DNA from 2 places in the Sporosarcina sp. P19 genome. Region 1 is predicted to be linked to the other one. Evidence: riboswitches for the same ligand, from Rfam matches in the RefSeq annotation. Region 1 holds a riboswitch; the other holds the start of a gene.

Region 1 (4,554 bases):
CCGCTATGTCTGCCGCCTTTAATGAAAGTGAAAAGCCACCCTTATCTTTTTCTTGATTTAATATATGTTGTAACGCTTTCTCTTTTGTTGTGTTATCCCATGTTCCTACATCTTGTCCACGCTTCTCACCTGTATCTAAAGCGAGCATCGCCCAGACGTGTTTATTTATAGCACCGATCGATCCGTCTGTTTTTTGTTGTGCTGCTAGCTCTGCATAAAGATTTCGTTTAGTTTCCCATGCAGTAGATGGATCTTTTCCTACTGCTAGCAAACCGAAGATATAGCGAATATGATGCGTATCTGCTTCATCTTTCTGTAATCCTGGATCTTTAGTGAGCCAATCTGGTAATTGTGCTGTACCATCGCTTAATTGTGAACTAGACGCACCCAATGCAACCAATTCTGTCCAACTAATTCCAGGCATACCCCATCTAAAATTATCTTTATTATATCTCTCCACTTCATAGAAACGTAACGTATCCGCAAGCATATCGTCTACCGTACGAATAACTTCTGGTATAGCCGGAGTATTATTTGCAGTAGTGTTTACATTCGACTGCACTGCTTTAGCAAGTCCAGTTATTGATAACGTTACATTTGGTACTTCGCCTTGCACATGTAGAAGTACTTTCTGGTTACTATCAACTGTAACGGAGCCAACTGTTAGGTCACTGTTACCTACAGTCCAATTACTAGCATCTGAAGCCGCTTCCGTAAACGTATCCCCACTTAATTTGATTTCAATAGTCGGATCCTTGTCGCCGACTTTCAATTTTGTCATGGATTTGAGAACTGCATTACGTTTATAGAAAATATGAATCTTATCATTGTCGTTTACTGCTTTATCGATAAATGAAGTAGATGATTCTTCATTTACATCAACAACCCACTGATCCGTGCCATGTAAGCTTCCATTTTGAACGTTGTTAATCGATACAAAATTTTCTCTCAGTTGATCCAGCTCGTAAGGAATATTTTGTTCTTTTAACAACTGTTCAACAACTTGTACAATCGTATCGCCTGTTTCGAATGCCACTGCAGTATTTGCAAGAATCGGTGCATCTACCCCATCGACTTTCACGTTGGCTGTAGGTTGTTCTGCTTTTAAAGCAATTCGATTCCAAACAGAACTTCCTGCTTTAATATCCGCCAACGCAAGTAAAACTTGTTCTGTTGCCATTAAATTAGCACTCTTATCAGTCACTTTCCACTTATAAGACCCGTCTTCAAACTGAAAACCTTTTATTGCATCTACTACTGTCTGATCGCCTACATGCCACTTTTCTGCTAGTATATCTTCATTTACTGCAGCTAGACCCCAAATCGCTGTCGCTGTGGAGTTGGCATTATCGCCCATTCCAAAATTACCTGGAGAATTAAACCCACCCGTCGTTAAGTCTAGTTGTCTAGCTCGTAATAAATCCTTCGTTCTTTCAATAACTGCATCTGCCGCTTCTTCCCCTTGATAAGTAGACAACGCGATCATGCCCATACCTGTCATATCTGGATCGGAAACTGGACCAAAGAATGAATATCCACCATCTTCATTTTGGTTATCGAATAAGAATTGTAGCGCTTTTTGTTTCTTATCTGTATTCCACTCACCTAAGTCGGCTCCTAGACGTTCGCCTGTATCCATCGCAAGCAAGGCCCACATATGTTTATTAATGCCGCCAAATGAGCCTGTCTCTTCGTTTTGTTGCGATGCTAATTCTGCATAAAGATTACGATTCGTTTCCCATGCATCTGCTGGATCTTCGTTCATTGCGAGTAACCCGAAGATAAAGCGAATATGATCTGTACCATGATGTATAGGTTCTAGATAATCTGGATCTTCTTTTTGCCATTCTGGTAATATCCACTCGCCATTATTCAGGTCTTCACCTGCTGCGTAAAGTCCTACTAATGTTTGCCACGAATCCAATTTCATTTTTTTGTTTTTATAAAATTGAATGGTTTTAGCTAATAATTCTTCCACATCTGCCTGCTCGGCAACCGTTGCTTTGGTTTTCTCTACTCCTGTATCAACCGCTTGTACTGTTGGAGTTAAAACCGACAACACCAACAACAAACTTAGCAACACAGAGAATGTCTTGCTTACTCGACTACCTTTCCTCAACGACTCCTACCCCCTATTTTTCTCAATAAAAAAATCCCGCCTCCGGAAAGAGACAAGGATGGATGCGTGTTTAGACATACATAATACAACACAACATACACACCTTTTCCCGGAAGGCTGTAAGCATTGTATTATGGTAAGTCTCCTGACTTTTGGATACGAACGCAACTTCAACCTTCCCAGTATAAATACCAGTGGTTGTCTGAAGTTACTTTCCAATTACAGTGGCCGGACCGTTCAGGATTTTCACCTGATTCCTTTTTACGTCTTGCAAACTAGCAAGACACCAAAATACGCTATAAACTCCCCTTAATCATAATGAGTCGACAAAACAATTGCAATAGCGAGATTTTTGACGTGTAGAATATTTTCCAACCTCCTATAAATGACCAATTTATTCCTTTCCTATCTTGACTATCTTTTCAGACTATGTAACGATAAGATATGGATAAACACTAGGGGTGCTGTTGCTGAGAGAGGCGTTCGCCTTAACCCTCGAAACCTGCTCTAGATAATGCTAGCGGAGGGAAGTGGACATATGACGGATTTCGACCGTACTATGCAACCGCTTCGCACAGAGAAGTGGTTTTTTTGTGTGTATTTTTTGAAGAAATGAGAAGTGGTAAGAATGATGACGAATAAGGTTTTAGAGTTTACGAATGTATCTTTTCATTATCGAGCAACCAATGCTTCGAAACCAACTGCTATTTTTGATCAAGTCGATTGGCATGTAAATGAAGGCGAATTTGTCAGCATCATTGGACCAAGTGGTTACGGGAAAAGCACGTTGTTCCGACTAGTCACCGGTCTAGAAAATCCTGACAGTGGTGAGATTTCATTGAACGGAGAAGTGACAACGAAGCGGTTGGGCAAAGTCGGCTATATGCCGCAGCAAGACTTACTTATGCCGTGGCGAACGATTCTTGAAAATGTCCAATTACCAGTAGAACTTCAAGGCGATAAACCTACTGCCGATCAGATCATCCAGCTACTAGCTGATTTCGGACTGGCAGGCGAAGAAAACGCCTATCCTGGAAATTTATCAGGTGGGATGCGACAACGGGTTTCCTTTTTACGAACGATCCTGACCGGCTCCAATGTTTTATTGCTGGACGAGCCATTCAGCGCATTGGATGCAATCACACGGCTGACGATGCAAGAGTGGCTGATCGATCAATGGCAGAAGCTCGATAAAACGATCGTCTTCATCACACATGATATCGACGAAGCTTTATTTCTATCCGATCGCATCTTTGTACTAGCTGAAAGACCAGTACAGACGATTCGCGAAGTCATCGTGCCTCTTAGCCGACCACGTACTATGCGAGACTTGGCACGGCCCGAACTGATGGAACTGAAGGAGCAACTTATTAGTGAGCTTCGTTCGGAGGCGCGGCTATGAAGAAAATCACTTCGTATAGTTGGTCTATACTTTTCGTTTCGATTTTACTGGGCCTATGGGAAATTAGCGCACGTCTTTACGACAAAAGCTTTCTCTTCCCGTCCCCTTCAGCGATTCTGATCAGATTATGGGAGCTAAAAACGGAGCTGTTTATCCACCACTTACCTCCGACTGCTTTAACTATCTTAATCGGCTTATCGATTTCAATCATGCTCGGATCCACACTGGCAATTGCGATGTATAGTAAGAAACCGATCGAGCAGGCGTTTTACCCTATCCTGATCGCGTCGCAAACGATTCCGGTCATCGCGCTCGCACCGATTTTCGTCTTATGGTTCGGCTACAGTATTTGGAGTAAAGTCGCGGTTACGGTACTGATTACTTTTTTCCCGATTACCGTCAGCGTTTTCGACGGCTTGCGCTCTTCAGATAAAAATTTACGTGAATTAATGCTAACAATGGGTGCGTCCGCAAAAGATATCTTCTATAAACTAGACCTACCTTCCGCTTTGCCATCTTTCTTCTCTGGACTTAAAGTGGCGGTCACACTGAGTGTAATCGGTGCGGCCATTGGGGAATGGCTGGGTGCTCAGGCAGGACTTGGATATTTCAGCAGAAGAATGATGACGCAATTTGACAGTGCCGCTGTATTCGCACCGATCGTCTTGCTTTCTGCAGTAGGTATTATTTTCTTTCTACTCGTCGTCGTATTGGAAAAACACTTTTTACAATGGAGGAATCACCAATGAGAAAACATCTATTCCTTAGCATCATTTTTCTTCTTGTACTGCTAGCTGGGTGCAATAATGATAAGTCTCCCGCAGATAACGAAGAGACACCGAAAAATGAAAAGAAAAAAGTCAGTATCATGCTCGACTGGTATCCAAATGCAGTACATAGCTATATTTATGTAGCCCAGGAAAAAGGCTATTTTAATGAAGAGAACGTGGAAGTGGATATACAATTCCCTGCCAATCCGACCGATCCAATGAACTTGACCGCAGCAGGAAAAGTGACTCTTGGACTGTATTAC
Region 2 (4,554 bases), on a different contig from region 1:
TTGACGCTGTACATCCAACCGCTGCCTTGTCCGCGGTCGAATTCATATACGCCTTGGATTCCTTCGACATATGCACTTTCATGCTCTCCACCACGATAAGACATCGCAATATTGTTAGCTTCGACACTGCGTTTTAATACACTTAAAACTGTATCGCCTTCCCGTACCGCCACAGAAGACAACGGCATCGGAACTTCAGTAGAAGAAATCGTGATGGAATGCTGCAGTGTCTGCGTTGCTTGATTTTCATAAATCGGGGTCGGTTGCTCCGCGAATGAAGGTGCAATCGGCACAAGGATAGCCGCACTCGCTAATGCGAATGCTGCTGTTATTTTCGTGAAATTTTTGACAATAGAAATAACGCATACCTCCTAATTTCTCTTAGTAGCAATGTGTGTATTATTGGATGATGAATAGTTTACGTGTTGCTTGTTTAAGTGTTGTACCTTTATCTGATACGGGTTCAACAATAAATAATGAATAAAGTTGTCCACTTTTATAGTTGGATTGCGGTGTAATAGTCACTTTATTTCCATCTGCCGTTACGTTTACCGGAATTTTATTTCCTTGGATATCTTCAACATAGATTTTTGCAAGGTTATCCACTGAATCCTTTACTGTCTGATTAAATGTGATCGTCCATGGTTTGTTCGGCGCGACTACTGCAACATCGAAATCCTTATATGAACGGTCGTTATCGACTAAAAATACTTTCTTCGTTCTATTCGGTACTTTCACTTCTTTTTTAGTACCCTTTTCTCCAGCCTGAACGATGAAGTATCCTTCTTTTGCTTGTGCATTTTCAATAGCTATAGGAGACCAAACATTATCTTTGTTCTTCTGGATGTTTAATAGACTACCATTCAATAAACCTTTTAAAATAGCCGTATCTTGTTCAATTTCAGGGTCGATCTGTGAAAGCTCTTTCGAAAAGTCATATAGACGCCCTTCACCTTTTGTAAATAAGTCATACGCAACTAAACCTTGTAGTGCCTGCTCAGTTGCCATACCATTTGAACCTGTTTCACCAATTGTATGTTTGAAACCACCATCCTCGGCTTGGAAGCTTAAAAGATGATCGATCAAGTTGATACCATTCTTAGTGAACTTTTCACTTTGTGGGTTAATGTTATTTGCTGTTAATCCAATAATTACTTGTGAAGTAGCCTCACTCGAAATACCACCTACAAACTCCTCATTAAATCCGCCAGTTGAACCTTGGCTCTTTGATAAGAAGTTCACTGCCTGTTCCACTGCATCTTTTACAGCCGGTTGATCCGTATAAGGTGCCAACCCTATTAGCGCCATGGCAGTAATGTCAAAGCTTGTACTTCCTGGAGGATTATTAGACAAACTCCATGACCCATCCACTAACTGAGTCCTTAACAGTTCCGCAACAATCTTTTCACGGTTCCAACGTGCATTCTCTGGTACGGAATAGTTTTTTGTATCCAGTGCAATTAGCGCAAAGATTGGACCATTATTACCTTGATACGTCATGCTATCTGAGTCAAGGTAAGTCCAGTTTTCACTGTTATAAATTTTCTCGATTAAGTCAAAGCCTTTTACATTCTTTGGATCTTTTCCAATAGCAACCGCAGCCATTGATATTCTTTCAACATCCGTTATTTTCAAACGGCCTGTTCCTGTTTTCTTTAGAATCTGATCCTCAAAGTTGCTATAAAATGCTTTTTCATAATCAGCATGAATATCAAAACCTGCTTTTGTTAATCCAATTGCTTCCCATTCACTTTGGATTGGACCTTGCATCATGTGTTTTGCCGCTTTTTGAATCGCATCTTGAGTTCTCGTTAATTCTTCAGTAATTTCAACCGTAAATGAATTCGCGTCTCCCCCTACTGTCACCTTGTCTATCGGGGTAAGTTGAAAGAATCCTTGGTCTAATGTACCTTTAAATTGAATGACTACTTGTTGATTTGAATTTTTCGTAATTGAAATGATTTCGACATTCGATTGATTGCTAATCCAATTTGTTGGATTCGTTGCATAATCAGTAAATGTATCACCTTTTAAATTTACTGTGACTGATGAATCTACACCCTTCTGAATACTTCCAGATGCAGACACACTTGCTGAACGTCCATAATAAAAGCGTAACTTGTCTTGCGGCTCAAGAACGTAAGCATCCGCACCAATTTCTGGTGTAATACTGTTAACAGAGTACATCCAGCCATCCCAGTGGCCTAGCGAACCCCCTTCTTCATTATTAATTGAAGATACATAAGCTCCCCATTCACTTTCTGTAATTGTATAGTCAATGCTCTTACTATCTAGGGCCTTCTTCAACGCATCTAACGCATTTTGCCCTTCTGTAACTTGAATCGCTTCTTTTAAAATTACTCCCGATAAACCTTCTACTTCCACATCCACCATGTAGTTAGCGGCTTGCGTGCTTATTTCACTTTGCTGTACATCCGAATTCGCCAAAGCAACTGAACTGGTCGTCGGCAACAGCATCGTTACGGCTAGTAAAACACTGGCGATGATCGATACATAACGCTTAAACAAATGACTTCCCCCTTGTACTAATTTGGTAAATTGAACGTAAAAAAGCCCTTGCCTCCAGAAAGAGACAAGGGCACTATGTATACACGGACTCCTGCAATGACTTAATAGTATCCAATACACTATGCATACCTCTTCCTGGGAGGCGTAACGCATGTTATTTTGGCAAGTCTCCTGACTTATGGATCATCACATCTTCAACCTTCCCAGTATTTCACCAGTGGTATTCTGAAGATATTTCCCATTTACAGTGGCCGGACCGTACAGGATTTTCACCTGTTTCCTTTTTCATCTTTACAGTAATGTAAAGAACCAAAATATTCTATTCAATTTTACCATAGTATACCACATTGCCATTCGCTAATTTTGATTATTTCAAAAGAACAGTAGAAAAGACTGACGAAAGGAATCTTCCATCAGTCTTTTAGTGAATACTATTTATTACACTACGTGCTTTTATAAGTGAGTGTAGGTTTACAACTCCTGATAATCTCGCTGATAGACTCCGCCGTCTTTCACTTCTGCATGATAAAGTGCTTTCAATGCAAAGCTTTTCTCTAGCTCATGCTCTTTCATAATCTCTTTCAATCGTCTGTTTAACTCTGGGCTATGCTTTACGAGCTGAAGCATCTTAGGTTGTGAATATTGCATGAAAATCCCCTCCTCATTTCATTTGTTTCTATAGTATAACATGGCTACGGTTCTAGTTGTATGAAAGGAAATCATTCCTCTGGCTGGAAATCACCCCTAACTTTCATGTATACTGGCACAAGTACAGACTGATGGTTCTGGGCGAGCAGATGAATTGCACTACGGTACCAACTTACATATTGGACGAGAAGGTATTTTTCTCGTCTTTTTTATTTTCACTTGTGATGACATTGTAAACAAACTGTCATATACTTAGCGTTTACACGAACGACTAGATGGGTATTGTAAAGTGTATGTGTGTGATTTTATTCTACAATCTTAATTAGTTACTTCGATTATTTCACAAACTACATTTTAAAAAGGAGGACCTATGAGAAAAGTTTCATCAACGTTTTATATTACATTGGTGGCTGTCATATTGGCAGTCGGTTATGGTGTAATCGCTCCTGAACACTTTGAGTCGATCACGCTTAATATAAGGAATATGATTTCAGATTCATTCGGCTGGTATTACTTACTGACAGTTTCTATGTTATTCTTCGTTTCAGTCTATTTGATATTCAGTCCGCTCGGCAGGATTCGATTGGGGAAAGACAGTGACAGACCACAGTTTTCCATGTTTTCTTGGCTCGCCATGCTGTTTTCTGCGGGTATGGGTATTGGACTGGTGTTCTACGGAGCTGCGGAACCTCTTTCGCACTATGCGGTAAGTTCAGCTACTGCACCTATCGAAACAAAAGAAGCGTATAAAGAAGCGATGCGTTCAACATTCTTCCATTGGGGATTCCACGCATGGGCTATATATGGTATGACAGCTTTAGCGCTAGCATACTTCCAGTTCCGCAAAAGCCAGCCTGGTTTAATCTCCTCCACACTTCGCCCGATTTTCGGTGATCGCGTAGACGGCAAACTCGGAACCGTAATTGACGTCTTCGCAGTTTTCGCTACAGTTTTCGGCGTCGCCACATCACTCGGCTTCGGAGCGGTTCAGATTAACGCTGGATTGAATTACTTATTCGGTGTTCCAATCGGTTTCTGGTCTCAGTTTATTATCATTGCGATCGTTACGGTATTATTCTTACTATCCGCTTGGAGCGGCCTCGGAAAAGGGATTCGAATTTTATCGAATACGAATATGGTATTAGCTCTAACCTTGTTGGTCTTTATCATTGCACTCGGTCCAACATTGCTGATTTTCAATATGTTCACTGATTCTATTGGTGGTTATTTAGAAAACCTCATTCGTATGAGTTTCCGAACAGCACCACTTACACCTGAAAATCGTTCATGGTTGAATGACTGGACACTATTCTACTGGTCTTGGTGGATAGCTTGGTCACCATTTGTCGGCATGTTCATCGCCCGCGTTTCAAAAGG

What was found. Region 1 has a riboswitch for cobalamin ahead of CSV74_RS07295 (DUF4430 domain-containing protein). Riboswitches for the same ligand answer to the same signal wherever they lie in the genome.
Region 2: linked by a shared signal. The riboswitch ahead of CSV74_RS09990 (DUF4430 domain-containing protein) and the one ahead of CSV74_RS07295 (DUF4430 domain-containing protein) in region 1 are both predicted to bind cobalamin.

What each region holds. Positions count from the first base shown of each region.
Region 1 is NZ_PDYR01000005.1:37,059-41,612, forward strand. Features, by position in the region: gene CSV74_RS07295 (DUF4430 domain-containing protein) at 1-2,119, opposite strand, end outside; cobalamin riboswitch at 2,238-2,425, opposite strand; TPP riboswitch at 2,567-2,665, shown strand; gene CSV74_RS07300 (ABC transporter ATP-binding protein) at 2,751-3,521, shown strand; gene CSV74_RS07305 (ABC transporter permease) at 3,518-4,270, shown strand; gene CSV74_RS07310 (ABC transporter substrate-binding protein) at 4,267-4,554, shown strand, end outside.
Region 2 is NZ_PDYR01000008.1:45,648-50,201, forward strand. Features, by position in the region: gene CSV74_RS09985 (S-layer homology domain-containing protein) at 1-293, opposite strand, end outside; gene CSV74_RS09990 (DUF4430 domain-containing protein) at 400-2,529, opposite strand; cobalamin riboswitch at 2,674-2,858, opposite strand; gene CSV74_RS16760 (hypothetical protein) at 3,001-3,177, opposite strand; gene CSV74_RS10000 (glycine betaine uptake BCCT transporter) at 3,548-4,554, shown strand, end outside.